DNA from 3 places in the Pseudoalteromonas ruthenica genome. Region 3 is predicted to be linked to each of the others. Evidence: predicted binding sites of a transcription regulator. Region 3 holds the regulator's gene; each other region holds the start of a gene.
What was found. The regulator MetJ, encoded in region 3, represses methionine synthesis genes. The targets are predictions, from matches to a motif close to TAGACGTCTAGACGTCTA.

Region 1 (10,275 bases), 260 kb from region 3:
CACCAGCGTCCAGAGTACAATTTGCCTATTGACGGAAATCGTCCAGAGCTGCACGACTTTGATGCCAGTATTTGGCCTCATGGGGTGCAAGTGGACGCGTTAGCCGACAATCTCTATCCGCTATTTAGTACTAACTTTATTCGTCGTACTTGGTTAGTTGAAACCCAAGCGGGGACTGAAATTGAAGTGGTGCTGGATAAGGGGGAGGTATCGGCCAACGCCAATGTAGAGCCGATTTGCGAACTTGAGATTGAATTAGTAAAGGGGGAACGCAGTGAGCTGTTTTCCCTAGCTGAAAAATTAATCGATAACCTGCCTCTACGCATGGGTTATTACTCAAAGGCAGCTCGAGGTTATCGGCTGGCGGATGACCAGCCGCTCAAAGCCAGTAAAGAGATTGGCCTTGTGCCGCTGAGCAACGATGACAGCCAAGAGCGGGCACTGGAGAAGTGCTTGAGTTATGGCATTGCTTTTGTACAAAAACACGAACAATGTTATTTCCAAAAGCCGACCCTTAAAACACTGAAACGGGTAACCGATGGTGTCAGTCTTATTCGCCATAGTTTGTGGCTATTCAGCGATATCGTTGAAAAACAAGCGACCGAGCGTCTGCGCGGCGAACTTAAGTGGTTACTGAGCGAATTAAGTTGGGTCGAGACGGCGATTCAACTGAAGACCTTTACCTCGAAAAAGCATGCTTATTATAAGAAAATCAATGCAGCACCAGAGCTGACTCAGGTGATAGGCGATCTAAAATCCATCCAACCAAGCATTGACGATGTCCAGGCTATATTCACTAGCACACGCTATAACCTGCTGTTGTTAGATTTAACAATCTGGTTGACCGAGCGAGGGTGGCGACAATCATGGGGGCAAGCGCAACTTCAGGCTGGTGAACAGCCAATTCATGATCTGGCGGCACGGCTACTCGACTATGATTGGCAGGAAATGAAAGAGCTCGTTGAGCCTCAACAGCCGCTAGCTAGCGAGCAATACTTACAGCTTAAGCAGCGCTTGGAACGCAATCTTTTAAGTGGCTGTTGTTTGGGCGCATTGTTTGATGAGTCTTTGCGCATGAGCTTCCGGGCGCCATGGCTAGATATTGTGCACGGCACTTTTGAATTATTCACCCTCGATTACCTCGGTCAGCTGTGCCAAGGTAATGAGAGCGAGCAATTCATCAAAATTCAGGCTTGGTTGACGCAAAAAACCGATAGTCTGTTGAGTGCCATGGAGCAAAGCCGAGAAGCGACTCGTGATGTTCAACCTTATTGGCGCGATTAGCCTACTTAGCCTCAGCTTTGCAGCTGGGGCTGAAATCCAACCTTGGCGGAATTATAAAAACCTCCCTGATTTGAAAGTGGTCTATACCGTCAGTAAAGATGGTATCTACCATATTTATGCTGAGCTTTTCGTTGCCGACGCCCGCACAGCTCAGTTACTGACGCTACTGTATAACACCCAACAAGCATCGCAGTGGTTGCATGCAGTACAAGAAGTTCGTCTTTTGCACTCGCAAGGCAATCGCAACCGCGTATACACGGTGATTAATTCGCCTTGGCCCGTTGCTGATAGGGAGCTTTATACACAAAGTTGCTATCAGCGTGTCAATGACTATACCACTGAGTTACGGGTGCATGCCTATAACCCAAATATCGCTCGTAAAAGTGATAGGGTACGCATCACAACCTTGACTGCTAACTGGCGAATGACGCAGCAAGACGACGGCTTACTTATCCGCTATCAGGTTTATGCCGACCCAGGTGGTAAGCTTCCACACTGGCTCAGTAATAAAGTGTCGTTGAAAAGTGTATCTAAATCTATGATGAGCTTGAAAAGTCAGTTAGCAGCAGTACAGGCTCTGCAAGTCGCGCCAATCAGTGTCGGCGATTGCAGCGAGGATTAACTGCCGAGAGTGGAGTTATAGCTATAAAAAAAGCGCCATATAGGCGCTTTTCAATTAACTTATAGGTAATTCACTTATAATCCAGCGTCGGCTTTAAGTGCCTGTGCTTTATCGGTCGCTTCCCATGGGAATTCATTGCGACCAAAGTGGCCGTAAGCCGCTGTAGGCTGGTAAATCGGACGTTCTAAGTCAAGCATTTGAATTAAACCATAAGGACGTAAGTCGAAATGCGTGCGGATCAGTTCGATTAAACGCGTTTCGTCTAATTTGCCGGTGCCAAAGGTTTCAACACTGATGGAGGTTGGCTCGGCAACGCCAATGGCATAAGACACTTGGATTTCGCATTTATCGGCCAGGCCAGCCGCGACTATATTTTTGGCAACGTAACGTGCTGCGTAAGCGGCAGAACGGTCCACTTTCGATGGATCTTTACCTGAGAATGCGCCACCACCGTGACGTGCCATACCGCCATAAGTATCAACGATGATTTTACGACCTGTTAAGCCGCAATCACCCATCGGGCCACCGATCACGAAGCGTCCTGTGGGGTTAATGAAGAATTTAGTCGCATCGGTAATAAGCTCGGCCGGTAGCGTTGGTTTGATAATGGTCTCCATGACTGCTTCAACCAAGTCATCTTGCGCAATAGAGTCGCAGTGTTGCGTTGACAGCACGACGGCATCGATACCAACGGCCTTGCCATTCTCATAAGCAAAGGTCACCTGTGACTTGGCGTCTGGGCGTAACCACGGTAATTCACCATTTTTGCGCACTTCGGCTTGGCGTTGTACCAAGCGATGTGAATAGGTAATGGGCGCTGGCATGAGCACGTCAGTTTCATTACAGGCATAACCAAACATCAAGCCTTGGTCACCTGCACCTTGCTCTTCTGGACGAGCGCGGTCAACACCTTGATTAATATCAGGAGACTGCTTACCAATGGTGTTTAGAATTGCACATGAGTCGGCATCAAAGCCCATATCGGAATGGGTGTAGCCGATTTCGCGCACGGTTTTGCGCGTTAACTCTTCAATGTCGACCCAAGCACTGGTTGTGACTTCACCACCCACCATCACCATACCGGTTTTGACATAGGTTTCGCAGGCTACACGGGCATGGGGATCTTGCGCCAAAATAGCATCGAGTACCGCATCAGAAATTTGGTCAGCGATTTTATCCGGGTGTCCTTCAGACACAGACTCAGAAGTAAATAAATGTTTTGCCATAAGTTTCTGCTCACAAGTATCGCGCTTCCCAAGATCATACCAGCCACTGGGTTGAGCGCAGCATAAATTAAGGCGCGTATTCTAGCTAAATCACAGGTGATTTCCTAGCTTTTTACGCCTAGACGTCTAAATAAAATTGATTGTATAGCGGTCTTTTGACCTTTATTGCTTGGTGTTTTTGTACTCTTTTAGTTATCAGTATTTTTATTCGTTATGAGTAATTCTAAAGTTACTCGTTCGATGCCCAATTTTTAATTGCAGGGGGCAGATGAATAAGTAAGAATGGGCTTTCGTCTTATTCTTTACCCGCGCCAGCATGAGCGCGAGTGAAGCCCCAGCGCAAATACATTTAAAGGTAGGAGAATTCATGCCATCACGCAAAGAACTTGCAAACGCCATTCGCGTGCTTTCCATGGACGCGGTTCAACAAGCTAAATCAGGTCATCCGGGTGCCCCGATGGGCATGGCCGATATCGCCGAAGTACTGTGGCGCGATTATCTTAAGCATAACCCGAGCAACCCTAACTGGGCTGACCGTGACCGATTTATTCTCTCAAATGGCCACGGTTCAATGCTGATTTATTCGCTTTTACACTTAAGCGGCTATGATCTTCCTATTGAGGAAATTAAAAACTTCCGTCAGCTTCATTCAAAAACTCCGGGCCACCCTGAATACGGTTACGCTCCGGGTATTGAGACTACTACGGGCCCGCTTGGACAGGGGATCACCAATGCGGTAGGCATGGCAATCGCGGAGAAAGCCCTTGCTGCTCAATTTAATCGCGCTGACCATGAAATTGTTGATCACTATACTTACGCTTTTATGGGCGACGGCTGCTTAATGGAAGGGATTTCTCACGAGGCGTGTTCGCTTGCAGGAACTCTAGGCCTTGGTAAGTTGATTGCGTTTTGGGACGACAATGGTATTTCTATTGATGGTGAGGTAGAAGGCTGGTTTAGTGACGACACTCCCGCGCGTTTTGAGTCTTACGGCTGGCACGTGGTTCGTAATGTTGATGGCCACGATAGCGAGGCTATTCGCGCTGCTATTGATGAAGGCCGCGCCCAAGGTGACAAGCCAACGCTTATCTGTTGTAAAACAGTGATTGGTTACGGCTCTCCTAATAAATCAGGAAGCCATGATTGCCACGGTGCGCCGTTGGGTGATGATGAAATTAAAGCTGCGCGCGAGTTCTTGGGTTGGTCTCATGACGCCTTTGCGATTCCTGATGATATCTATCAACAGTGGGATGCTAAAGAGAAGGGCACACAAGCAGAGCAGAGTTGGCAGGATAAGTTTGCGGCATACAAGGCGGCATACCCTGAGCTTGCTGCTGAGTTTGAACGTCGCCAAAATGGCGAATTGCCTGCTGACTGGGCTGAGAAGTCGCAAGCCTATATTGAGCAGTTACAAGCAAACCCTGATAGCCCAGCAACACGTAAGGCATCGCAAAATGCCTTGAATACCTTTGGTCCCATGCTACCCGAGTTTATGGGCGGCTCAGCCGATTTGGCCGGATCGAACTTAACTATTTGGAGTGGTTCAAAAGGCCTTAGTAAAGACGACGCGTCAGGTAACTATATTTTCTATGGTGTGCGTGAATTTGGCATGTCCGCCATTATGAATGGCATTGCCCTGCACAAAGGTTTCATTCCTTACGGTGCAACCTTTTTGATGTTTATGGAGTATGCACGCAATGCGGTGCGCATGGCTGCACTAATGAAGACGCCTAGCATCTTTGTTTACACCCACGATTCCATCGGCCTGGGTGAAGATGGACCGACTCACCAACCGGTTGAGCAAATGGCGAGCCTACGTTATACACCGAATCTAGTGAATTGGCGTCCATGTGACCAAGTTGAGTCAGCCATTGCGTGGCAGCAAGCGATTGAGCGCAAAGATGGGCCAACGTCGCTGGTCTTTACGCGTCAAGGCCTTGCTCAGCAAGCACGCGATGCGCAGCAGCTTGCTGATGTGAAAAAAGGTGGGTATGTATTAACCTGTGATGGCGAGCCAGAAGTTATTCTGATTGCCACAGGTTCGGAAGTACAGCTTGCTATGGATGCAGCTTCTGAGCTTCGCGCTCAAGGTCGTCAGGTACGCGTGGTATCTATGCCATCAACGGACTTGTTCGACCAACAAGACGCACAGTACAAAGAAAGTGTCCTACCCAGCAGTGTGACTCGCCGTGTCGCTGTAGAGGCAGGCATTGCCGACTTCTGGTACAAGTATGTTGGTTTGAATGGCAAAGTTATCGGCATGACTAGCTTTGGTGAATCAGCGCCAGCGGGCGAATTGTTTAAGCACTTTGGCTTCACCGTAGACAATGTGGTTGCGGCGGCCAACAGTCAGTTTTAAATAATTAGAGACGTAAAAAAACCCGCGAACTTCGCGGGTTTTTTGTTTGAAGATAAGCCTGTATTAGCAGTTTGTTTCTTCTGCACCGGCGTTTTCTTTAACATTTTCACACGCGTCTTCAACCGCGTTTTGAGTGTCAGTGATCGCCTCATCAATTTTTTCACCTGCCTCTTCGGCACCGCCACTGTCTTCACAGCCCATAGCGAATACTGCGGCAAATAATGTAGCGATAAATGCTTTTGTTGCTGAATGATTAAACATAGAACTCTCCTTGAATATTAACTCTTTAAATCTGGATTCAAATAACGTGTTTTGGTTGCGGTCGCGGGTTTCATCCCACCTGTGACCGCTTGTACTGTAAAATTAATAACTACCTTGGCGCTTTACCACGAATGGCGCCAGCAACAAGGGAGATAACCAGCAGTACCAAGAATACAAAGAAAATAATTTTAGCGATGCCAGCGGCTGCGCCAGCAATGCCACCGAAACCTAAAAGTGCTGCGACCAAAGCGATAACTAAAAATGCAATTGACCAACCTAACATAATGTACCCTCCATAGATTTGCGTTTCGGAATATACGTTGCTAAGTCCATGCCAACTTTTAAGATGTTGATTTTAATGGGTTTGTTGTTTTTTGTGGACTAGGGGAAAAGAAAAGCTTTCACTGTTTGTGTAAAAGATACAGATTAATTTTATGTTCATAGAACAAGCACTTGGGCAGGTGCTGAATACGGAGGAGGTGGTTTATCGGCACCAGAACCCAGTCATCAGCAGCCATGCCACCTATGATTGCTTTAGAGGCCTCTACTCTTCCTCGGTTACACTTTTTTTATCGGCCTGGGCAAGTCGAATTGTGCGCTGCTGCACTAGCTGAGATAAAGGCACAAGTTGGAAACCTTCACCCTCGAGTTCTTGCAATGCCTGTTGCAAGAACGCAAACGTTTCGGGGTAGGGGTGAGCAATTGCAACTGCGTAGTCATACTTATCAGCGAGAGTCTTTAACTGCTCAAAGCGATAACGTAGTTGCTGCTCGGTGGTAATATTGTCGAGAAAAACATGGCGAGCAATATTGCTGACACCGTATAGCCCGGCAATTGTTTGCGCTTTTGAATTGGGAGTTGTTTTACTGTCGAGAAAAAACAAATCTTGCTCTTTTAGCACTTCCATAGTCCAGCTCATCGGCGCATTTTGCTGTGTTAGCAGCGAGCCCATGTGATTATTGACGCCGCGCGCATTGGGTAGGCTGGCTAATGCCTTGCGTAACTCGTGTTGGAAAGCTTCTTTTGACATATCCATTGTCAGCCCCCCAGGCCCTAACGCTTTACCGTTTATAGCTTGCATAGGGGCATGCAAAAGCACCTCCTTATCTAAGGCCCCTGCCTGTTGAGCAAAGTGAGCGGCGTAAGGAGTAAAAGGGAGCACCGAATAGGTCACAGCGCCAGGCAAGTGCAAGGCAGCCATGTCGTTACGATGATAGCCGATGTCATCAATGACAATAGCGATTTGCTTCGCATGTACTGGTGATAAGAGCACCAGCACACACAACGTAGTCCATATTAAAAAGCGCACAATGTGTTTTTATCTTTGTTGATGATTAGTGTGCAGGCCCGTGCTTAAAGCCGAGCCTGCGTTTTTATTGTTCTAATAGTTGCTGAGCTTTTAGTAATTGTTTATCAAGCAGTGCGGTTAAGTTTTTATGCGCACTTTGCCCCTCAGCTAAGCTGATTATAACTTCTTTATTTGATTGCGAAAGGGCAGGTTGCAATATCGGCACATCAGGTACGATGCCAGTCCCCTCAATGGACACGCCAGAGGGGGTATAGTACTTCGCTGTGGTCAGCTTCAAAGCACTGCGGCCATCGCCTAAGGGGATCAATGACTGCACCGACCCTTTACCATAGGAGCGAGTCCCTACCACGGTTGCCCGGTCATTATCCTTGAGCGCACCGGCAACAATTTCTGCAGCGGAAGCGGAGCCCTCATTGATCAGCACGACCATGGGGGCGCCTTGAATTATGTCCCCTGCTTTCGCTTCAAAGCGTTGATTAGCCTCCACAAAGCGACCTCGAGTAGAGACGATAACACCTTGAGACAAAAATAAATCGGCAATGGCAATGGCACTGTCGAGGGTACCGCCTGGGTTGTCACGCAGGTCAATTAGCAAACCGTTGAGTATGGCGCCGTTGGCGTTTTGCATCATGGTGATGTGACGCGCGACATCATGAAAGCTATGATTGTTGAAGCTATTAATACGTAAGTAGCCCATACCATTGGCCTTGAGCTCACTGGCGACGCTTTCAATGTGGATAGGCTGACGGGTAAGCTGAAAGTCGAGGCGTTGTGAGTGGCCTGCGCGAGCAACGGCTAAATGCACTTGCCCATCTTCACGACTGCTGATCAGAGCAGAGACTTCTTCTAAGGTAGTGTTATTCACCTTAGTGCCATTGATAGAGACGATAACATCACCACGCTGTAAGCCAGCGGCCCGAGCGGGTGAGTTGGGTAGAGCGGAGATCACCACTATATGTTTATCACGCTGTTCTACCTCGATACCCAAGCCCTTGTATTGGCCATTGGTAACATCGAATAATCGTTTTAACTCTTGCTCATCAAGGAACTCGCTATATGGGTCAAGCTCTTGTAATAAACTGCTGAGTACATGTTGGTCTAACTTGTCGCGATCCACTTCCTCAACGTAGTAGTTGTTGATGTGGAAAAGCACTTCATCGAGTTGGCTGTCCTTTGCCAATGAAGCAGGCGCTAGCACCACTAAGGCTAAAAAACTGAGCCCCAGTAACAAGCGCTTGTATAGGTAAGTTGTGAATACAAACATCGGCTGCCCCCTTGAGGTGCAGCCTCTATTCAATTAGGAGGATTTGCACCATGTCGTTGGGTTAACGGCACGTCCTTTGTGGCGTATTTCAAAGTATAGACCAGGATCAATTTGACCGCCGCTCTGGCCTACTAAAGCGATTGTTTCGCCTTTATAAACCGGATCGCCCACTTCTTTAAGTAGTGCTTGAGCGTGGCCGTATAGGCTCATATAACCTTTGCCGTGATCGACCACCATGACCCAACCAAAACCTCTTAGCCAGTCAGCAAAGACCACTTGGCCATCCTCTATACTGGTTATACTGCTCCCTTCACTGGCTGCGATCACCACTCCTTTCCAATTGAACCCTTGGCGTTTACGGGTGCCAAAGCGGTGGGTAAGCTTACCCCGTGTCGGCCAAGTTAATTTTCCTTTACTGCTACCCAGACCTAACATAGCTACTTGGCGGTCTTTACTGCGCTCTAGCTCTGCTAAGGTATCCAGTAAGGTCTGCTCGTTATCTTTTAAATACGCTATTGAGCTTTGCAGTTGATTTAATTTACCTTGTAGCTCTTGGACCTGAGATTGTCGTTGCGCTTTCGCGGCAACTAATTGCTGTTGCTGCTGTTGTTCTTGCTCGCGTAGCTTCGCCAGTTGTTGTCTGTTTTGTTGCAGCGCTGCTTGGTTTTGCGCTATTTCACGCATTGTTTGTTGTAACGCTTCAAGCTGTTGCAAACGAGCTTTGTTGAAATAGTCGTAATAGCTAATGGTGCGCTCTAACTTGGCTGTGTCTTGTTGGTTTAACAGCATCTTTGAATAATCGTGCCCACCCACCATGTAGGCGCTCTTTACTTGGGCTGCAAGAACTTTATCAAGCTTTTTACGACGCGACTCCAGCTGTTCAGCCTGTTGTTGTAACTTTTGGTGTTGCCGTTCGTTGTCTGCGAGTTTGTTATCGAGCGCACGTAACTCCTTCGCATTTGCAGCGATAGCTTGCTCTGAGTTCTTGAGTTGGCTCTGTAACTTATCCAGCGAGCGTTGCTGCTGCTGATAATTTTGTTGGCTCTTTTTTAATTCTTGTTGGACTTCGGTTAAGTCTTGCTTGGTACGGTTCTCGTTAGCAAAACTATTGAAGCTTAGGAACGCCAAAAGCGTCGCGCACAGTAGCGACACTTTTTGACGTTTGTGACTCAATAAAACCATCGGCATCGAGATTACTTAAGACGCATGATGGGTGAACCAGTCATTTCTTCTGGCTGCTCCATGCCTAATAGGTGCAACATAGTGGGAGCTACGTCACTGAGCGTTTTGCCATCAATAGCTTGAGCATCACGGCCAACGTAAATGAATGGCACAGGCTCGCTGGTGTGGGCGGTATGCGCTTGACCAGTCTGTGGGTTTACCATTTGCTCGGCATTACCGTGATCGGCGGTAATTAAGGCCTCGCCACCGACTTGCTCTAACGCTTCTACCACGCGGCCAATACAGCTATCGACAGCTTCACAAGCTTTTACGGCTGCTGCAAATACGCCTGAGTGGCCAACCATATCGCCATTAGGATAATTACACACAATGACGTCATACTTGTTGCTTTGAATAGCCGCCACTAGTTTGTCGGTTAGCAGTTGAGAGTTCATTTCTGGTTGTAAGTCATAGGTAGCAACATCCGGCGAGGGGATAAGCTCACGGCTTTCACCATCAAACTCTTGCTCCCGACCGCCGCTGAAAAAGAAGGTCACATGAGCGTACTTTTCTGTTTCTGAAATGCGTAGTTGCGTTTTGTTATGTTTGGCAAGCCACTCACCCAGCACATTATTGAGTGGCTCTGGTGGAAATGCCACAGGCGCCTTGATGTCTGCAGCATATTCAGTCAGCATAACGAAACCGCTTAATTGCGGCGCTTTCTTTTTACTGAAGCCATTAAATTCGGCATCAACAAAAGCGCGACTCATCTGCCGTGCTCGATCCGCT
Region 2 (10,275 bases), 940 kb from region 3:
AACACTTTGAAAATAAACATCGTTATGAAAACGCTGCCCGTCAAATAGGCGTTCAGCATGGAAACTTTGACTCATTTAATTGCGACCTTTTGTTCTTCTTCTAACAGCGCATTTTGGGCAAAATAAACAGCGCCCATCTCGGGTGGCTGACGAGGCACTTCAACACGTTTAGCTATATCAGGATCTAACCATGTTTGCATGGGTTCAGACAAGCCGCCAATCATAGATAAACGTGGAGGGTGAATTTCTAATAATCGTTTAGCCAAATTACTGATGTAGCGCGCACCGTCTTTGACTATGGAGAGCGCGACCATATCACCATCATGAGCCGCCTCTATGACCATACGCGCGAGTTTGGCGTAGCTGCTTGAGGGTTGACCCGCCATTTGCTCTGCAACTCCCATTGCTGAGCTGGCATTAAAATGCAATTTAAACATCTCACTCAGGCGAGTTTGCGGACCTAATCCGTCCAAATCTAATAACACCGCCTTGAGTGCTTCAAGACCCAGCCATGCACCGCTGCCTTTGTCGCCTTGAGCAAATCCATGACCGCCATAATTCACACTATGACCTTTAACACAGGCAAAGCCACAAGAGCCAGTACCGGTAATAATCACTGCCCCGTCACCGCCCTCATGTGCGCCGATACAGGCAGTATGCAGATCGGTGGTCAAATACATTTTTTGAAATGGGTGTTCCCACTCACTGATTTTCTCAAATAGACTGGGTAGGTTAACCCCTGCCAAGCCTAAACCAGCCACTAATTGATGCACGCTCTCTAGGCTTAGGCCTGCATCACGCATCGCTTGCTGAGTAGATACCATAATCGACTCTAAAGTGCGTTCAAGACCATGTAATGGATTTGCAGGGCCGCCCAAGCCGGTACCCAGTACTCCCCGTTGGGCGGAGTAAATGGTCGCCCGGCATTTGGTTCCCCCACCATCTATGCCTATAAATAATTGCTCTTGACTCGCACTCTTCGCCATCATTGTACGACCTCTAACCTTGTTAATGTATTCGCAAATACGCTTTATCGTTTTTGTAGCGCGTATGCTCTTCCTCAACCCATGTTGAAATTATGTTACACAATTAATGACAGCGTTGTCATTAATTTTTTTAAATTTTCCCTAATTAATTCTGTTCACTAGGTTACTACTTTGTTTTTATTGGTCTTTTCTTAATTCTAGCAGGATAGCTAAGACATCAGCATATATGAATTCATTAGTTCCATCAATCGAGAGTAATAGAATAAATAATTCCTACCGTCTGCCTTACCGCTCGACTTGCGTGTGTTTCCTTGCATCAACGGGTTTATGTAACTATATTGAGTTACCTAAGTACATGTAACTTTAATTAGTTACTTAACCGAATGTAACCATTGAGAGTTCCTTTATGCCCCAAACACCTTCTTATTACACTGTGTTAAGCGGTGATCTCGTCGACTCTCGTAAGCTAAGCAGTGACGACTATGACAATGCATTATATAGCCTAGAGCAAGGGCTACGCGCTATCTGTGAACGCTTCGATGGCGACTTTAGCATTTATCGCGGTGATGCCTTCCAGTGTATTCTTAGCCAAAGCCCCACCCCTTTGCTAGCCAGCATTATGCTGCGGTTGTTTTTACGTGCCCGAGCTCTGGACGCACGCATTAGTGAGGCATGGGGCCCTATAGATAACTACCGCAAAGACATAAAAACCGCCACCGGTCCAGCGCTACTCCTCTCGGGGACGGGCTTAGATAATATAAAAAATATGCGTCTTCGCCTTAGTCTACACCAAATAGACATGAGCCCAAGTTTTGTATTGAATATTCGCTTTATAGATAACCTGATCAGTCACACCAGTGCCAAACAAGCACAAGCCTTGTATTTGTACCATTGGTTACGTAATAATGACCATGCAACCATAGCCAAAGAGCTTGAAACTTCAAGAGAAAACGCCACCAAGCTACTTAACGCTGGCAACTACCACCTCGTTGATGAATTTATAGCCGTAGCCGCAAAGGAACATGCTTATGGATGAGCAAATAGCACTTCTATTGGCGCTATTATTAGCGCACTTTATTGCCGATTTTTATTTGCAACCAATGCACTGGGTGCACAATCGCAACACTTACCACTATAAATCAAGCAAATTAGCACTGCATGTGTTGGTTCATGGCGTGTTATCGGCCACCGTGCTTATTGCGTGGGAGCACATTTACGGCTTGGGTGAGTGGCCGGGCGTGTTGCTGGCTACGTTGAGTATTATGCTCAGCCATTGGCTCATTGATGTAGGAAAGTCCTATACTCGAGGCGGTATTATACCCTTTGTGGTTGATCAGCTCGCACACATAATGGTGATCATTTCGCTGTGCCTGTGGCTCAGTGATGCAGATACCCTCACACAATGGGCGAGTCAGGGGCTGAGTACACAGTCATTATGGGTAACGCTGCTTGCCTATGCCTTGGTTTTAAACCCCTGCTCTGTGGCTATTCGCATGTTATTGGAGCGCTGGCAGCTACCTTGTAGCCATAATGAGCAACAGCTGCCACAGGCAGGCCATAGTATTGGCGTACTTGAGCGCGTGCTGATGCTCACCTTTGTACTGATTGATGAACTCGCTGGTGTCGGTTTTGTGTTAGCGGCTAAATCGGTGTTTCGCTTTGGCGATTTGACCAATAGCAAAGAAAAGCACCTGACCGAATACGTGATGCTGGGCACCTTATTAAGTGTCACCTTAACATTGGCCATCGGCCTCGCTACCCGCGCTTTGTTAAACACCCTATAATGAAAAAAGCCCGCAAATGCGGGCTTTTTCTAGTTACTTTACACCAAGCTCTCGTAAGCGCTCTTGTAAGTAGCTATCTGCTGTATAGCGCTCGGAGAGCACCACATCCGGGCGCGGATGCAAAAACAGTGGCAGTGAAATACGTGATTTCGTTGACGCTTTCCCCGTCGGGTTAATAACGCGGTGAATGGTCGAAGGGAAGTAATCACCTGATGCTTCTTGCAGCATATCACCAATGTTGATGATCAGATTACCGAAGTCACTTGGCACATCTAACCAACCACCCTCTTTAGTTTGCACCTGTAAGCCAGGCTCGTTCGCTGCAGGTAAAACCGTTAATAGGTTAATGTCGCCATGCGCCGCCGCGCGAATAGCACCCGGCTCTTCGTCACCGGTCATTGGCGGATAATGAAGTATACGCAGTAAGGTTTGCTCTGAGTCCTTGATCATGTCTTTAAGATCAATGGAAAAACGTTTTTGTACTTCTTCTGGTGCGTGCGATTGCACCCAGCTCAGTAGCTCGCTAGCAAACTCATTAGCAAGTCGGTAATACTCACGAATTTGCTCTTCTAGTTGTGCCGGGACGCGACCTTTAGGGTAAACGTGGTAATACTCTTTAATGTCTTTAACATTAAAGCCTTTGGCTACTTCACTTACTTCCGGTGGAAAATATCCGTCTTGTGTAGTCTTATCATATAAAAACTCGTGCTTTTGCTCAGAGTTGAAAAAAGCCTGCCAATTTTCATAAATTGATTCCACTAAAGACTGCGGGATCGGATGGTTCGTCAATACCCCAAAGCCGGTATTGCGAAGAGACTCGACAAATTCAGCAGGAGCGTTGGGCGACTGATAGTCCACTGTAGGTAAGTGCATGGTAAATTTCACCTGTTCGTTGTAGCGCTAAGCACGAAAACATGCTTAATTTTAGCGCCAGAGCTTAGTCAAAGCCACCATAATTCATAAGGACAATTGTCCGCAGAGCCCTCTCAGCGAAGCGGCTATTGACGCAGATCAAAGTAACAGCGCAGCTGACATTGCTTGCCCGGATAGCCAATAAAAAGCCCGGTATCAAACCGGGCTCTAAACTCTTAGTCCTTAACCTGCCAGTTAAGTGTTTCACCGGCGCAGATAGGGATCACTTTATCATCGGCAAGTGGGTAACTTTCGGGCACTTGCCAGGGTTCACGTACCAACGTAATAGTATCGCTGTTGCGTGCAAGGCCGTAAAAGTCAGGACCAAAATGACTGGCAAAGCCTTCTAGTTTATCCATCGCATCGGCTTGCTCAAACGCTTCTGCATATAGCTCCAATGAAGCATGGGCGGTATAGGCGCCGGCACAGCCACAGGATGCTTCTTTTTTATCTTTTAAATGCGGTGCCGAATCGGTGCCCATAAAAAATTTCGCGCTGCCACTGGTAGCCGCTTCAATCAAGGCTTGTTGATGGGTATTACGCTTAAGAATCGGTAAACAATAGTAATGCGGGCGAATTCCACCAGCCAACATATGATTGCGGTTATATAGTAGATGGTGAGCCGTAATCGTTGCTGCCACATTGGTTGATGCTGAGCGTACAAACTCCACGGCATCGCGGGTGGTAATGTGCTCGAGCACCACTTTCAATTCAGGGAAATCAGAGACCACTTTTTTCAGTTTGGTTTCGATAAACACTTTTTCACGGTCAAAAATATCGATGCTGGAGTCGGTCACCTCACCATGCACCAAAAGCAGCATGCCGACTTCTTGCATTGCCTCAAGCACAGGATAGATGTTTTCAACATCCGTCACTCCTGAAGCCGAGTTGGTGGTCGCGCCAGCAGGATACAATTTAGCCGCGACAATTTTACCGCTGGCTTTGGCTTTGCGAATTTCTTCAGGCGTGGTGTTATCAGTGAGATAAAGTACCATTAATGGTTCAAATTGCGCGCTAGGACCTGCCGCCATGATCCGTTCACGATAGGCTAATGCCGTCTCGGTACAGGTCGCAGGTGGCACTAGGTTAGGCATAATAATCGCGCGGCCAATATAGCGGCTCGCATCACGCACGGTATCTTTTAGCTGTTCACCATCGCGTAGGTGAATGTGCCAATCGTCAGGACGAGTGAGGGTAATACGTTGCGGGGTACTTGTCATTGCTCTTATCCACTGAAAAATTTGTGTGATCTTAGGGGGGATACAAGGGAAAGTAAAGCAATCTGCGGGGTAATACCTAGGCTGAGCGGGGGGTGCCTGGGCCCACCCCGCTACAGTGAGCTTAATTTAGTTCAGCTCTTGTCGTAACTCCTTTGCGGCCTCTACCATGTTATAAAGCGCGGCTCGGGTTTCTTGCCATTGTCGCGTTTTCAAACCGCAGTCAGGGTTAACCCATAATCGCTCAACAGGTATTTTCTGTGCAGCTTTGTGAATTAAGGCCTTTATCGACGCAACATCGGGCACATTAGGAGTGTGAATATCATACACACCCGGCCCTATTTCATTGGGGTAATCAAAGTGTTCAAAGGCGTTCAGTAACTCCATATGAGAACGGGACGTTTCAATGGTGATGACATCGGCATCCATATCAGCAATAGCGCCAATAATATCATTGAATTCACTGTAACACATGTGGGTATGAATCTGAGTTTTATCCTCGGCACCGCTTGCAGCCACGCGAAATGCATAAGTCGCCCAATCCAAGTAATCTTGCCAATGACTTGTTTTTAACGGCATGCGCTCACGAAAAGCAGGCTCATCAATTTGAATAATGCCAATGCCCGCATTTTGCAAATCCACAACCTCGTCACGCAGCGCTACCGCGATTTGCTTGGCGATAGTGGGGTTGTCTAAGTCATCACGCACAAAAGACCAAGATAGAATCGTCACTGGCCCAGTTAACATGCCCTTCACTGGTTTTTTTGTAATTGACTGCGCATAGCGGCTCCAATGCACAGTCATTGGTTGCGAACGGGCCACATCACCCCAAATGATCGGTGGCTTCACACAGCGGGAGCCGTAGCTTTGCACCCAGCCAAACTGAGTAAAGGATACGCCCTCAAGCAGTTCACCAAAATACTCGACCATATCGTTACGCTCAGCTTCGCCATGCACCAGTACGTCCAAACCAAGCGCTTGTTGCTCTTCAATGACGTAGCGAATTTCAGCTTCCATTTGCGTGTGATACGCCTGGGAGTCTAAAGTACCATTTTTAAAATCCCGCCGCGCTTGGCGAATAGCTTGGGTCTGCGGAAAAGAGCCGATAGTGGTGGTCGGTAATAGTGGCAGTTGCAAGGCTTGACGCTGGGTCTTCGCCCGCTTAGAAAACGCACTTTGTCGTTGTGCGTCTTGCGCACTGAGCGCCGCAACGCTTTGTTGCACCCTCTTGTTATTCACTCGCGTTGAGCTCTGCCGAGCCTTAACCGCAGCACTGTAGCGATCAATAGCAGTGGTGTCGCTGCTATGCAGTGCATGACGTAACAGTTGCAGCTCTTGACACTTTTGTGTTGCAAAAGCCAACCAGCTTTTTAGTTCACTGTCGAGCTGCTGCTCCTGCTCTAAATCTACCGGAGTGTGAAGCAATGAACATGAAGGGGCTATCCACAACATCTCGCCCCGCTGCTCAGCAATAGGATGTAATTGTGCATGCAACGAGGATAAATCCGCACGCCAAACGTTACGTCCATTAACAACCCCTAAGGACAACACTCGCTCATTGCCTACGGCCTTATCTAAAGTCTGTATATCCACCGTGCTCGCCAGCCAATCAAAATGTACTCCGTCGATGGCGTAATCTTGAATATCATCAAGATGATGGCTGACATCATCAAAGTAAGTGGCCAATAGCAGCTTCACCCCGTGGCCAGATAAACTCGTAAAACTGTCTTTCAAGGCTTGGCGATAAGCATCATCCAATTCCAGGGCGAGAATGGGCTCATCAATTTGCACCCACTGAACCTGTTGCGCCGCAAGTTTGTCCAATATCTGCTGATACACCTCAAGTAACTGAGGCAATAGCGCAAGTTTGTCAAAAGGTTCATCGGCGCATTTGGCTAAATATAAATAGGTCACCGGGCCGATAAGCACGGGCTTTGGTGTATGGCCTAGTTGCTGTGCTTCACTGAGATGGGTAAATAACTCTGAATCAGTCAGCGAAAAGCGCTGCTCGGCGCTGAGCTCGGGCACAATATAATGATAGTTGGTATCGAACCATTTGGTCATTTCACTGGCGGCACAGACACATCCCGAAGGCGCTCGCCCACGAGCAATACGAAATAAGGTATCGAGGGGGTTGCTATCAGAGCTGTGATGACGCGCTGGCACGGCTCCGACCATCACTGTGGTAGCAAGCACATGGTCATACCATGCAAAATCACCAACGGGGAGCAACTCAACACCAGCCTGTGCTTGCAAAGCCCAATTTTGCTTGCGTATCTCAGCCCCTTTTGCTCGCAATGTGGACTGATCGATGGTGCCCGCCCAGTATGCCTCAAGGGCAAACTTAAGCGCCCGCTGCTTGCCGATTCGAGGGAAACCAAGATTATGTATTAATGCCATAACAAAACTCCATTTAGCTATATAGATGGCTAAACACTAGATTCCTCACCCTCACTGTGCAACTGCAGCTTTCTCACCATTAATGTGAATTTTATTCATAGCTAAAAATTATAAGTAAATGCCAAATTAGATGACACCGCTGTCATTTTTATTGCTATAGTGGAATTTATCTATGGTTAGCTTTACGTTTACATTTTATACATCAATTATGGACGTCTAGACTTTGAAATGTCTATTACGATGCAGTAAACTGTATTCACGTTGAGCACCGCTCACAATTTTTATGAGATTTACTAAAGATGATAGATATAAAACACCTCAAGACTATTTCCACCTTGAAAGAGACCGGCTCTTTAGTGAATACCGCACGTGAGCTGTTTTTAACTCAATCTGCACTTTCTCATCAAATCAAAGACTTAGAAAACAAACTCGACTGCCAATTGTTTGAGCGGAAAACCCATCCGGTGCGATTTACTCCACAAGGCATGCTGCTATTAGAACTTGCACATGATGTACTACCAAAAGTTGAAGCGGCGAAATGCCGTTTGAAAGAGAGCTTAAATCAGCCAATTTCGCAATTACGCTTGAGCGTCGAGTGCCACGCCTGTTTTCACTGGTTATTACCGACAATTAAAGAATTTAATAACTTTTGGCCCGACATTCATGTGGACTACGAACGTGGTTTTAGTTACGACGCTATCCCTGAGCTGCTTGAGGGCGATTTAGATCTGGTATTAACCTCGGATATACGTGACCCAGAGCGCCTAGAGTACGTGCATTTATTCGATTTTAAGCTCAAGCTGATCGTTGCCCCCGACCATGAGCTGGCTAATAAAGCCTATGTCACGGCGCTGGATTTAAAAGACGAAACCATCATCTCCTACCCTATTCCTCGCGAGCGCCAAGATATTTTCAAACACTTTATCCAAAATGCGCGTTTTGATGGCACCTTGAAAAGCGTGGATCAAGGCTTGCTTATTTTCCAATTAGTGAGCGCCGGCATGGGTGTTGCTGCGCTACCTGATTGGCTTGTTACCCCCTATGAAGCGCAAGGGTTAATAAAATCTATTCCCCTTGGTGCATTAGGTCTCAATCGCCCCATGTACTTGGCCATGAAAAAAGAAATGAAAGATAACCCTGTCTATCGCCACTTCTTGAATACCTGTAAACAAAATAACACGCGTAAATAGCAAAAGCTGGGGCTGATTGATCAATTGGCCCCATTGCACACAAACGCACTGCTCTGACCATTTCAACTGCCCCTTCACTTTAGTCCCTTAAAAAGAACAACTTAGAAATTAACAGGGACAAAGGTAAAAATAAAGTTAACAAATCAGCTGTTACTCTTGCCTTTTATACACTATAAATCTTGTGTGTTTTTTATACACACCTATCTCGAGTAGGCAGTGTAACTCGAGCCTCAACCGCGCCGTAAAAAAAAGGAGAATTTGTATGGCTATTGGCGACGAACTATCGAGTATTGATTTTAAATCTATGATTGGCGGCCCCCTTGATGCTGTGGTACGTGCTCAAGCGCAATCGGCTCAGACCTCGGTAGATTTTATAAAATCTGTCGGCTTTGACGCTGACAGCAATGAACCCACCATGATCACCTTCAGTTATATGAAGGCCGTAGAAACCCGAGATGGAGATGGTAATGTGACCGGCACAGAGCCGAAGAAATTCGACCTTACCGTACCTATCTTAACCATGTTACCCATTCCATTTATTCGCGTTGAAGAGACCACTATTGCTTTTAACGCAAAGATAAACTCAGTGCAGGAGTCCAGTACTTCCTCCTCTCATGAGCTCAATAGTAAGCTCTCGGTGAAAGCAGGCTGGGGGCCAGTATCAGCTAAACTCAGCGCCAGCTACTCGTACAAGAAGTCGAGCTCAAGCTCATCGAAAATTGAGCGTACCTACAGCCTGTCTGTTAATGTTCGTGCCGTTCAAGACGAGCTTCCAGCGGGAACGGAGAAACTGTTAGGCATTTTAGAGAACTCTATTACTGAAGTGGAATCGGCGGCATAACGCCACATTAACTAACATAGGGGGCAAAGCCTTAGGCTGCGCCCCCTTATCCAACTCACCAAGAGGGAAACGCCATGAGTGAATTAAGTGAGGTGCTAGGATCGCTGATGATAAGCTTAGTGCACGCACGCCGCCTTGCCGACGAAGAAACAGCAGCCGTAGCCGAATATTATAAAGACCACCCCTTACTTGAGGGCATGAGTCTACCTCGGGTGCGCGTCCCTGAGCTGACCATAGATATGCCACTGACCATTAATCAGCACATACCGGCTAAAAATGCCGAATTAGACAGCCCCGCCAATGTTCACAAAGCCTTGATGAGCCACTTTAACCAAGCACTCGATGATGAAGATATTCTCAGTCGTACGAAAAGCTTTCAACACAATTTCGACAGAGAAGCCCGTGCCGCATTGGATAAAGTAACAGAGCGCCAACGTAACGGAGATGTGCGGATCAGCAAAGAGAGTATGGTCAGAGCCGTTGACGAAGCCTTTCAAAAAGCCCTGAAAAAAAGCGGCTCCGATAAAGAAGTACCATTTGAGCGTCTCAGTGCGGTGAATAAGCAGGTGCGTCACAATGTTTCCGCTATCGCCTTAAAATCGCGTTCCACTCCGCCTGCGATAAAAACCAGCGTGGTCAGCTCCGAAGTAAAAGAAACCGCCACACCTCAGAACAGCATTCGTCTTAACATTACCATTCGTGAAGAAGGCTTAGAATGGGCCACAGGCCTTGAGAACGGCCAGACCAAGAACAAACTGATGCCGGAGTAACGGCCATGCAATCCGTTCTCAAAGAAACCATTATCACACAATTAATGTTGTTACCCGCACTCAGTGACAAATACTTGGCGCAGGAGTCCAGCTATGTTGTTGATGCTGCGCAATGGTTGAAAAACACGGAAGTCAAGCTAGCACCTTTGCGCAGCCCTTTAGTCAGTACACTGAG
Region 3 (10,275 bases):
TCGGCGGCAATAAACCCCGTTACAACGTTGATTTTATCCCCGGCAATATGGCGCTCGCAGAGCTTTTCATTGTCCAAATGCAGTAGTTGCCCTTGGTGCACACACAGTAGCTGCCGCGCATCAAGATCTTGCGCAGCATAGCCTAATTGCTGCAAATAGGTCGCCAGCAAGCGGGCCGACCACAGTTCACCATGGGCTAATAAGGACGCCTCATCTAAGGTGTTTGTCTGCAATTGTTCAGCTATGCGCTGAAGCTCACTATTAAGCTGTGATTGCAGAGCGTGGGCTTGGTGCGCTGCTAATAGCTCATCAATAAGCTCATGCTGATGGGTGCGTAGCAACTGCAAGACATCATGATAGCCATGGCTATCGTGCTGTTGATAGGCCTGCCACAACTTCACTAGCGTATCCGTGGTTTTCCCCGCCGCAGAGACCACCACCACGTCACCGAGTTGGCTGTTGCCGATAACAATATTGGCGACCGCATGGTAACGCGCCGCGTTGCTGAGACTCGAACCACCAAACTTATGTACAACCTGAGTCATAGTATCCTCTTATTTGCTTGCTAACGCGTTAAAAGCGGCATCTAAGTCATCTATAAGATCTTGTTTATCTTCAATACCTACAGAAATCCGGATAAGCGTGTCGCCGACCCTAGCCTCAAGTCGTGCGGCTTTATCCATGCCCGCGTGAGTCATGGTCGCCGGGTGACAAATAAGGCTTTCCACCCCGCCCAACGACTCCGCTAAAGTAAACTGCTGTACTGAGGTGAGGAATTTTGCACTGTCTTGCAGCTGGCCTTTAATATCAAAGCTCACCATGCCGCCAAAGCCCTGTTGCTGCGCTTTTGCCAAGTCGTGTTGTGGGTGCGAACTCAATCCTGGGTAGTAAACTGACTGCACACTAGGATGCTGTTCAAGGTATTGAGCAATCGCCAAGGCATTTTCTTCATGCTGCTTAAGGCGCACTTTCAAGGTACGCAAACCACGCAGGGTGAGATAGCTATCGAAAGCGGCACCGGTAATGCCAATATTATTAGCCCACCATGCCAGCTCTTCACCCAACTCTTTGGTTTTGGTGATCACCGCACCACCGACCACATCGGAGTGACCATTGATATATTTAGTGGTCGAGTGCACCACCACATCACAACCCAATAACAATGGGTTTCTGTAAGGCGGGAGATAAAAACGTGTTGTCGGCTGCAACCAGCGCACCGATGCTCTGCGCGGCATCGCACACTGCGCGGATATCCGTGAGTCGCAAAATGGGATTACTGGGCGTTTCAATCCACACCAGTTTGGGTTTGGCGGCCACTAAGCGTTGGTAACAGTTTGATTGAGTGAAATCGATAACCTCAACCTTGAGCAACCCCCGTTTGGCTAAAGAGGTAAATAAGCGATAACTGCCGCCATAACAATCATGGGGGATCACTAGGGTGTCATTGGGTGTCAGTAGCTGCGTCACTAGATGCACTGCGGCCATACCTGTCGCGGTGATAATTCCGTGCTCTCCCCCTTCTAGTTGCGCTAAGGTCTGCGCCAAAATATCCCGATTGGGATTACCACTACGACCATAATCATATTCGCGTTTGCTATCAAAATCGGCAAAGGAATAGGTGGTCGATAAATGAATGGGTGGCACCACCGCACCATGGTGCTTATCGGCATCAATACCATGGCGCACGGCGATGGTGTCTTTTTTTAGTTGTGACATATTTGCCCCCAATCAAGAAAATGGATGTTTAGACGTCCAAAAGGTTAAATTAACACAATTTAGAAGTCAAAACATTTATACGTCTAAATAGCTAATTTATGAATATTTGACTATCCTTACCAACGCGATAAAATTTCGCCCTTATTGATGCCTAAGTGACCAAAAATAAGACGCAAATTATGGCCAAGTGGAATGGTGAATACATTCACCCTTATGCGGAGCATGGAAAAAAAGCCCAACAGGTAAAGAAAATTACCGTTTCCATCCCGCTCAATGTTTTAAAAGTATTAACCGATGAACGTACTCGCCGCCAGGTGAATAATCTTCGTCACGCCACCAACAGTGAGTTGCTGTGTGAAGCATTTCTACATGCCTTTACTGGTCAACCGCTGCCTAATGACGAAGATCTCCGAAAAGATAATCCGGAGAAGGTACCGGAAGAGGTGAGAAAAATTATGGAAGAAATGGGTGTGGAAGTGCCTGTTATCGGAGAGGACTAACAAAGATAAGCAAGTTTAACTAACCCCTGAGCATTAGACCTCATTGCAGGAGCTAGCTTAGTGTTGTTCATATATGTCGCAAGTCGGCCTGTATGAGAAGCGGTTAGTGAAGCTATTACTCTTTGCAAGCCATAAAAAAACCCAAGCACTAAGCTTGGGTTTTCTTTTTCTAGCGTTGAGTAGTAAAGTGATTACTCAGCCATATAATTCGCTGGCATATCAATTTGCGCAACACCTGAGTCCACAGCCGCCTGCGCCACGGCTTTCGCTACGCGTGGCAATAATCGTGGATCCATAGGCTTGGGAATAATGTATTGCGCGCCAAACTCTAATTCGCTCACTCCAGATGCCGTTAACACTGACTCAGGTACTGGCTCCTTGGCGATACTGCGAATAGCCTCTACAGCGGCAATTTTCATCTCATCATTGATAGCGGTGGCACGCACGTCCAGTGCACCACGGAAAATAAATGGGAAACACAGTACGTTATTCACTTGGTTCGGGTAGTCAGAGCGCCCAGTGGCCATAATTAAGTCTTTGCGCGCACTGTGTGCCACATCCGGCTTAATTTCTGGGTCTGGGTTAGAACAGGCAAAAATGACCGGCTTGTCGGCCATCAATTTAAGGTCTTCAGCTGAGAGCAAATCTGGGCCAGAAACACCAACGAACACATCGGCATCAGCAATAACGTCTTGCAAGGTGCGCTTATCGGTGTTGTTAGCAAATAATTGCTTATATTCATTTAAGTCATCACGACGCGTGTGGATCACCCCTTTACGGTCAAGCATGTAAATATGCTCGCGCTGAGCGCCACACTTAATAAGCAGCTCCATACATGCAACTGCCGCTGCGCCAGCCCCCAAACACACGATCAAGGCATCACGAATATCTTTACCTTGAATTTCTAAGGCGTTTAGCATGCCTGCAGCAGTGACGATAGCAGTGCCGTGTTGATCATCATGAAATACTGGCACATTACAGCGTTCAATGAGCGCTTGCTCGATTTCGAAGCATTCCGGGGCTTTAATATCTTCGAGGTTAATACCGCCAAAGGTGTCGGCAATATTTTCTACAGTGTTAATAAAGTCTTCAGTGGTGCGATGCTTCACCTCGATATCGATGGAATCAAGATTAGCAAAACGCTTAAACAGTAGTGCCTTGCCTTCCATGACCGGCTTAGACGCTAACGGGCCTAAGTTACCCAACCCTAAAATGGCACTGCCATTAGAGATCACAGCAACCATATTGCCTTTGGCCGTGTATTTATAAGCATTGTTAGCATCGGCAGCGATTTCACGCACCGGCTCTGCAACACCTGGGCTGTAGGCTAAAGCGAGATCGTTAACGGTCTCGGCGCTTTTGGTGAGTTCAATGCTAATTTTTCCTGGAACGGGGTTAGCGTGGTAATCGAGGGCTTTTTCACGAAAGTCAGACATGAACGAGTATCCTGCTAGAAATGTATGTGAGAGTTCAGCTAGTTAAGGCAAACCATACCGCTTTTCTAAATATATTCAAGCAATATCAGGTCTATCCTGTTGTACGAAATTAAAGGGTTTTAAGCCCAAATTCATGCACATTATCTAAAGCTTTATGTGTAAATTTTGATATTCCATGCACTATAGGGACTTATGCATGCATAAAAAACCACCTAAAGCCATGCATAATGCTATATCCGAATAACTTAATATAACTAAAAAGAATACCGATCGGATAACGAATCTTATTGTTCGCTAATAACAAAGTAAGTGAATTTTAGTGAACTTTAGCGTCATTATTGTGCTTTTTTTGTCACTTTAAATGAGCTAGAGCTTAAGGTGAAATGGCTAGTATGAATAATGGGGATGGATAAAAATCATAGACACAAAAAAAGCACCCGAAGGTGCTTTTCTCGACAAGCAAAGATTACTTCTTGCTGCTAAGCGCACCGAAGCGCTTATTGAAGCGATCTACACGACCACCTGTATCAAGGATCTTTTGCTTACCAGTGTAGAAAGGGTGACACTCTGAACATACGTCTAGGTGAATGTCTTTACACAGGGTAGAGCTTGTCTGGAATTTGTTGCCACAAGAGCACGTTGCGTTGATTGCTTCGTACTTAGGGTGGATACCTTCTTTCATGGGGGTTACCTCTAAATAGGCCGTATCGCTCTCCAAACCCGAAGTTTGGCACCATACGCGTTAGTTTCAATGTGCCAAAGCATGGATATAACCCGCTCAGCACCCTTAAGGCCGCGTATTTTATTTGACTCCTGATTAATGTTCAAGCTTTAATTGCGGCTATTCACTGCGCCATGAATTTAGTACATTAGCGCTATATTCTAGTTCTTGGGGCCTGATTTTTGTTGCCATCATCTCGCGATTCCAACAGCCACAGTAGCAACGCGACCCCGTGCTACGTTGAAGTAGCACTTAAGGTGCCCTTACACCGTAGCTTCGACTATTTATTGCCCACCGAGTTGTGCTCTCGCGCCGTGACTGTAGGGGTGAGGGTCAGTGTTCCTTTTGGTTCGCGTGTCCTGACCGGTATGGTATTAAAGGTAAAAGCCAGCACAGAGATGCCGGAAGATAAAGTCAAAGCCGTTAAGGCCGTGCTCGATAGCACTGCCATTATTGATGACAGTCACCTACAATTATTGCAATTTACTGCTCGCTATTATCATTATCCATTAGGTGAAACCGTCTTTACCGCTTTGCCAAAAGCGCTGCGTGAAGGCGCCGATATTGATAAAACCAGCATTAATTACCTGCAACTCACCGAGCAAGGGCAACAGCAGCCGACACTGCGGGCGAAAAAGCAACAAGCCTTGCTTAAGCAGCTGGCTGAATCAGGGAAATCGCCCACCACAGAAATTAAAGCTCTGGGCTACTCCAAAGCCACCATTGATGCCCTCATTAATAAAGAACTAATAACCCAAGCAGTTGAATTTGATAGTCAATGGCGCGAGCAGCCATTGCAGGTGGCCAACAAACCAAGGTTAAACAGCGAACAAGCCATCGCCTGCACTGCCATTAACCAATCCCCTGGCTTTGCCGCTTTTTTACTTGAGGGGGTCACAGGCAGCGGCAAAACCGAGGTGTATCTGCAGTGCTTAGAGGAGGTTTTGCAACAGGGCAAACAAGCCTTAGTCTTGGTCCCTGAAATAGGCCTAACACCACAGACGGTAAACCGCTTTCGCCGCCGCTTCCCCAATACGCCAATTATGCTTTGGCACTCAGCGTTGACAGATAATGAGCGTTTGCAAACCTGGCGGTTTTGCCAAAAAGGTAGCTGTGCCATAGTGATCGGCACACGTTCGGCGATTTTTATGCCGTTTTTACGCTTAGGCATGATTATTGTTGATGAGGAGCATGACGCCTCATTCAAACAGCAAGACACCCTACGCTATCACGCCCGTGATTTGGCCGCTTACCGTGCGCAACAGCAAAACATTCCCTTAGTTCTAGGCAGCGCGACCCCTGCCCTGGAAACACTCAACCGTGCATTGTCCGATAAGTACCAATTGCTCAGTCTCACTCAACGGGCACAAACCAGCAGTGATAATCAATTTGAACTCATAGACATTAAAGGTCAGCACCTTGAGGCTGGACTCAGCCATAGCGCCCTTGCCTATATCAAGCGTGAGCTGGCGAGACAAAAGCAAGTGATGGTGTTTTTGAATCGTCGCGGCTTTTCCCCTTCGCTCATTTGCCATGAGTGCGGCTGGCTCAGCGACTGCTCGCGTTGTAGCACCAGCGCGACCTACCACAAGGCCATGCGTCGTTTGGTGTGCCATCATTGTGGCGAGCAAAGTGCACCGCCCATGCAATGCCCGGATTGTGGTAGCACACAAATAAACCCGGTGGGGCTGGGCACCGAACAATTGCAAGAAGCACTAAGCGAGCAATTTCCCGACACACCCATCAGCCGTATCGACCGAGATTCAACACGACGTAAAGGCAGTTTGGAGGAAGAACTGGCTGCCATCAATCGCGGCGGCGCACGCTTATTGGTGGGCACACAAATGCTAGCCAAAGGCCACCACTTTGCCGATGTCAGCCTAGTCATTATTCTTGATGTCGACGCCGGGTTATACTCATGTGATTTCCGTGCCACCGAACACTTAGCACAACTAGTGACTCAAGTAGCAGGACGCGCAGGGCGCAGTGGCGAACCAGGCACCGTGTTACTGCAAACTCACTTCCCCGAGCACCCACTATTGCAAGATTTAGTCAACAATGGTTACCAACACTTTGCCCGTTATGCTTTGCAAGAGCGCCATGAAACAGAAATGCCACCGTTTTCGCACTTAGCCCTGCTAAGGGCGGAAGCGCATGATTTATCGCTACTGTTGCGCTTTTTATCGGATTTAGTTCCCGCAGCCCCCGTGCCTAAGATACAATTGCTGGGTCCGATTCCCGCACCGCTCGAACGAGTCGCTGGCAAATACCGTTATCAATTGCATATTCAAGGGCAAGATAGAGGCGCGCTACACGGCTTTTTGGCGCAACTAATGAACTACCTCGGTAGTAATAAGCTGGCACAAAAAGTACGCTGGAATTTGGACGTTGATCCCATAGACATGATGTAAAGAGAACACAAAAATAATTATGGCGCAGCACGACTATATAAATCGCAAACGACCTCAGCGTGGTAAGAACAAAAAAGCCCCAGCAAAAAAGCCTCTGCCGCTTGTGCTTATTACTTTGGCCATTTTGTTACTCGCCGGCTTCGCTTACGGCCTCTGGTATATAAAAACCAATGCTGATCCTGAGGCTGTTGAGCAAGTTAAGCAGAAACCAAGCGCCTCCAAGCCAGAAATTAAAAAACCGCAAACGCCCGAATTTATCAACGAAATAAAGCAAGCCGAGATAGAGGTTGAGGTCAAAGAAATTGAGCAAAAAGGCCCTTATCAAATGCAATGCGGGTCATTTAGAACCTATGCACAGGCGGAAACGCTCAAGGCCAAAATAGCCTTTGTCGGGCTAGTATCAGAAATCAGGCGCACTGAAGGCAGCAATGGCGTCTGGTTTAGAGTACGGTTAGGCCCCTATCCGACCAAGCGCGGCGCAGAGAGCGATAAGAACAAGCTTAAGCGTCAGGCAAAAATCATGGGCTGTGGCATCTGGTTGTGGAATTAGGCAAGCGAAAGCCGTTATCGCCATGTAAATAACCAAGCAGGCACAGCAAATCACATAAAGGGATTGCAAGTTTACCTTGAAATCCCTTTTTCATGCCCATATTTCCTCGCTATTAGACAGTTACAAACACCCAGACTGGGTATAAGGACACACATGACCACAATCGTTTCTGTACGCCGTGAAGGCAAGGTTGTTATTGGCGGCGATGGCCAAGTTTCGCTCGGCAACACGGTAATGAAGGGCAACGCGCGTAAAGTGCGTCGTCTTTTCAACGGTAAAGTGATCGCCGGGTTTGCAGGCGGTACAGCCGATGCGTTTACCCTTTTTGAGCGTTTTGAAAGTAAATTAGAGATGCACCAAGGGCATTTAACCAAAGCCGCTGTAGAGATGGCCAAAGATTGGCGCAGTGACAGAGCCTTAAGGCGACTCGAAGCCATTCTTGCTGTTGCTGATGAAACCACCTCACTGATTATTACTGGTAATGGCGATGTGGTACAGCCTGAACATGACCTAATTGCGATTGGTAGCGGCGGCAACTTTGCCCAATCAGCCGCAATTGCATTACTAGAAAACACCGAGCTTGGTGCGCGTGAAATCGTTGAACGCAGCTTAAAAATCGCTGGTGATATCTGCGTATTTACCAACAACCACCAAACTATCGAAGAATTGTAAAAGGAGCTGCCATGTCAGCTATGACTCCCAGAGAAATCGTTCACGAGCTTGATCAACACATCATTGGTCAGAGCAATGCTAAAAAAGCGGTGGCTATCGCCCTGCGTAACCGTTGGCGCCGTATGCAGCTCGACGAGAGCCTGCGCCCGGAAGTAACACCGAAAAATATCCTTATGATCGGCCCAACCGGTGTGGGTAAAACTGAAATAGCACGCCGATTAGCCAAACTTGCTAATGCTCCTTTTTTGAAAGTAGAAGCGACTAAGTTCACTGAAGTTGGCTATGTTGGTAAAGAAGTAGAGACTATTATCCGCGATCTCGTCGACATTGCCATTAAGATGGTTCGTGAGCAGCAGGCGAAGAAACACCACTTCCGTGCTGAGGAAGCTGCAGAAGAGCGTATTTTAGACGCATTATTGCCACCAGCTAAAGACACCTGGGGCGAGTCACAACCGAGTGAAAATAGCAGTACCCGCCAAAGTTTCCGTAAGAAATTACGTGAAGGTCAGCTCGATGATAAAGAAATTGAAATCGATGTTGCTGAGCAAGCGCCTAATGTTGAAATCATGTCACCGCCCGGCATGGAAGAAATGACCAACCAGCTACAGAGCATGTTCCAAAACATGTCCGGCGGCAAAACCAAAAAGCGCAAGTTGAAGATTAAAGAAGCCTTTAAACTACTTGTTGAGGAAGAAGCCTCCAAACTGGTAAACCCCGAAGATGTTAAAGAGCTCGCTATTGAAGCCGTTGAGCAGCACGGTATTGTGTTCTTGGATGAAGTAGACAAAATTTGTAAGCGCGGTGAAGCAAATGGCCCAGATGTAAGCCGTGAAGGAGTACAACGTGACCTGCTGCCGCTTATCGAAGGTTCAAGTGTGAGCACCAAGCACGGTATGGTGAAAACTGACCATATTCTATTTATTGCTTCTGGCGCGTTCCAAATGGCCAAACCCTCAGATTTAATCCCTGAACTACAAGGCCGTTTACCGATCCGAGTTGAGTTGGACGCCCTCAGCGCCGATGACTTTAAGCGCATTTTGACTGAGCCGCATGCTTCGTTAACGGAGCAACAAATCGCGCTTATGAATACCGAAGAAGTCACCATCGAGTTCACTGATGATGCTATTGACAGCATTGCTCAAGCAGCATGGCAAGTGAATGAAAAGACAGAAAATATTGGTGCTCGTCGATTACACACAGTTATGGAGCGATTGATGGAAGAAATATCCTTCGATGCTTCCGATAAGGCAGGCTCACGTCTTACCATTGACGGCGAGTACGTCAATCAGCACTTGGGTAACTTGGTGCAAGACGAAGACCTAAGCCGCTTTATTTTATAACGGCATGGGCTTGGGCAACTCCACCCAAGCCCTTTTTACTGAGGCTGGTTTATGTTGATAACAACCTTACACTATCATCAGCGTTCAAAAACCTTAGACATTCACTTTGACAATGGCGATAGCGCCGAGCTCAGTGCTGAATTCCTGCGTGTACACTCCCCTTCTGCCGAAGTACAAGGCCACCATCAAAGCGAGCCAAACCTCGTTACCAACAAACGGGACGTTGGTATCAACAAAATCGAACCTGTTGGCCACTATGCCGTGCGCTTAATTTTTGATGATGGCCATCTCAGTGGCTTATACAGCTTTCGCTACTTAGCCGAACTGACCAGCAACAAAGATAATCTCTGGCAGAGTTATTTGGCGCGACTTAAAGCTGCGAATGCCCAGCGTGATGCAAGTATTGCGATTAAGGTGACGCCTTAAGCTAAGTGCATTGCCATCACCACCTAGGGTGGGTGAGTAAAGAAAAGGGGGCTCTCGCCCCCTTTTATTATGTTACTGTCTTCGGCTTTTTCTAAACCTTGTATTTAGCCACGGCATCGTGCAACACCCGAGCCTGCTCTGCTACTTCCTCACTGGTATGGGCATTATTACTTGCATGGCCGCTGGCCTGCTCAGCAATATCACGAATACGCACCACGTTTTGATTCACTTCAGAGGCAACCTGTGATTGCTGTTCAATGGCCACCGCGATTTGCGTACTCATTTCCATTATGGTTTCAATTTCTTGGGTAATCGAGCTCAGTAGGTCGCCGGCACGAGAAGCTTGCTCTGCACTCTCACCTCCTTGGTCGCGACACTGTTGCATAATACTCACAACTTGTTGGGTCCGCTGTTGCAGGCCGGAAATAATATTTTCTATCTCTTGTGTGGAATCTTGTGTGCGTTGCGCCAATGAACGTACTTCATCCGCAACTACCGCAAAG

Region 1: metK (methionine adenosyltransferase) is a predicted target of MetJ. The motif match lies at 3,244-3,261, and genes of this name have one in related genera.
Region 2: metE (5-methyltetrahydropteroyltriglutamate--homocysteine S-methyltransferase) is a predicted target of MetJ. The motif match lies at 7,509-7,526, and genes of this name have one in related genera.

What each region holds. Positions count from the first base shown of each region.
Region 1 is NZ_CP023396.1:2,672,510-2,682,784, reverse strand. It holds gene PRUTH_RS12465 (CYTH and CHAD domain-containing protein) at 1-1,284, shown strand, start outside; gene PRUTH_RS12460 (START domain-containing protein) at 1,259-1,906, shown strand; gene metK (methionine adenosyltransferase) at 1,981-3,132, opposite strand; gene tkt (transketolase) at 3,500-5,491, shown strand; gene PRUTH_RS12445 (hypothetical protein) at 5,555-5,752, opposite strand; gene PRUTH_RS12440 (DUF1328 domain-containing protein) at 5,862-6,035, opposite strand; gene PRUTH_RS12435 (divergent polysaccharide deacetylase family protein) at 6,297-7,061, opposite strand; gene PRUTH_RS12430 (S41 family peptidase) at 7,126-8,325, opposite strand; gene PRUTH_RS12425 (murein hydrolase activator EnvC family protein) at 8,359-9,513, opposite strand; gene gpmM (2,3-bisphosphoglycerate-independent phosphoglycerate mutase) at 9,519-10,275, opposite strand, start outside.
Region 2 is NZ_CP023396.1:1,464,218-1,474,492, forward strand. It holds gene nagA (N-acetylglucosamine-6-phosphate deacetylase) at 1-75, opposite strand, end outside; gene nagK (N-acetylglucosamine kinase) at 72-989, opposite strand; gene PRUTH_RS06940 (hypothetical protein) at 1,393-2,022, shown strand; gene PRUTH_RS06945 (DUF3307 domain-containing protein) at 2,015-2,770, shown strand; gene PRUTH_RS06950 (isopenicillin N synthase family dioxygenase) at 2,804-3,643, opposite strand; gene pyrC (dihydroorotase) at 3,859-4,902, opposite strand; gene metE (5-methyltetrahydropteroyltriglutamate--homocysteine S-methyltransferase) at 5,029-7,299, opposite strand; gene PRUTH_RS06965 (LysR family transcriptional regulator) at 7,599-8,489, shown strand; gene PRUTH_RS06970 (DUF2589 domain-containing protein) at 8,752-9,330, shown strand; gene PRUTH_RS06975 (hypothetical protein) at 9,405-10,100, shown strand; gene PRUTH_RS06980 (hypothetical protein) at 10,106-10,275, shown strand, end outside.
Region 3 is NZ_CP023396.1:2,408,470-2,418,744, forward strand. It holds gene metL (bifunctional aspartate kinase/homoserine dehydrogenase II) at 1-545, opposite strand, end outside; partial or broken gene metB (cystathionine gamma-synthase) at 555-1,716, opposite strand; gene metJ (met regulon transcriptional regulator MetJ) at 1,896-2,216, shown strand; gene PRUTH_RS11235 (malic enzyme-like NAD(P)-binding protein) at 2,408-3,652, opposite strand; gene rpmE (50S ribosomal protein L31) at 4,119-4,334, opposite strand; gene priA (primosomal protein N') at 4,559-6,784, shown strand; gene PRUTH_RS11250 (SPOR domain-containing protein) at 6,804-7,334, shown strand; gene hslV (ATP-dependent protease subunit HslV) at 7,488-8,006, shown strand; gene hslU (ATP-dependent protease ATPase subunit HslU) at 8,018-9,346, shown strand; gene PRUTH_RS11265 (gamma-butyrobetaine hydroxylase family protein) at 9,398-9,772, shown strand; gene PRUTH_RS11270 (methyl-accepting chemotaxis protein) at 9,864-10,275, opposite strand, start outside.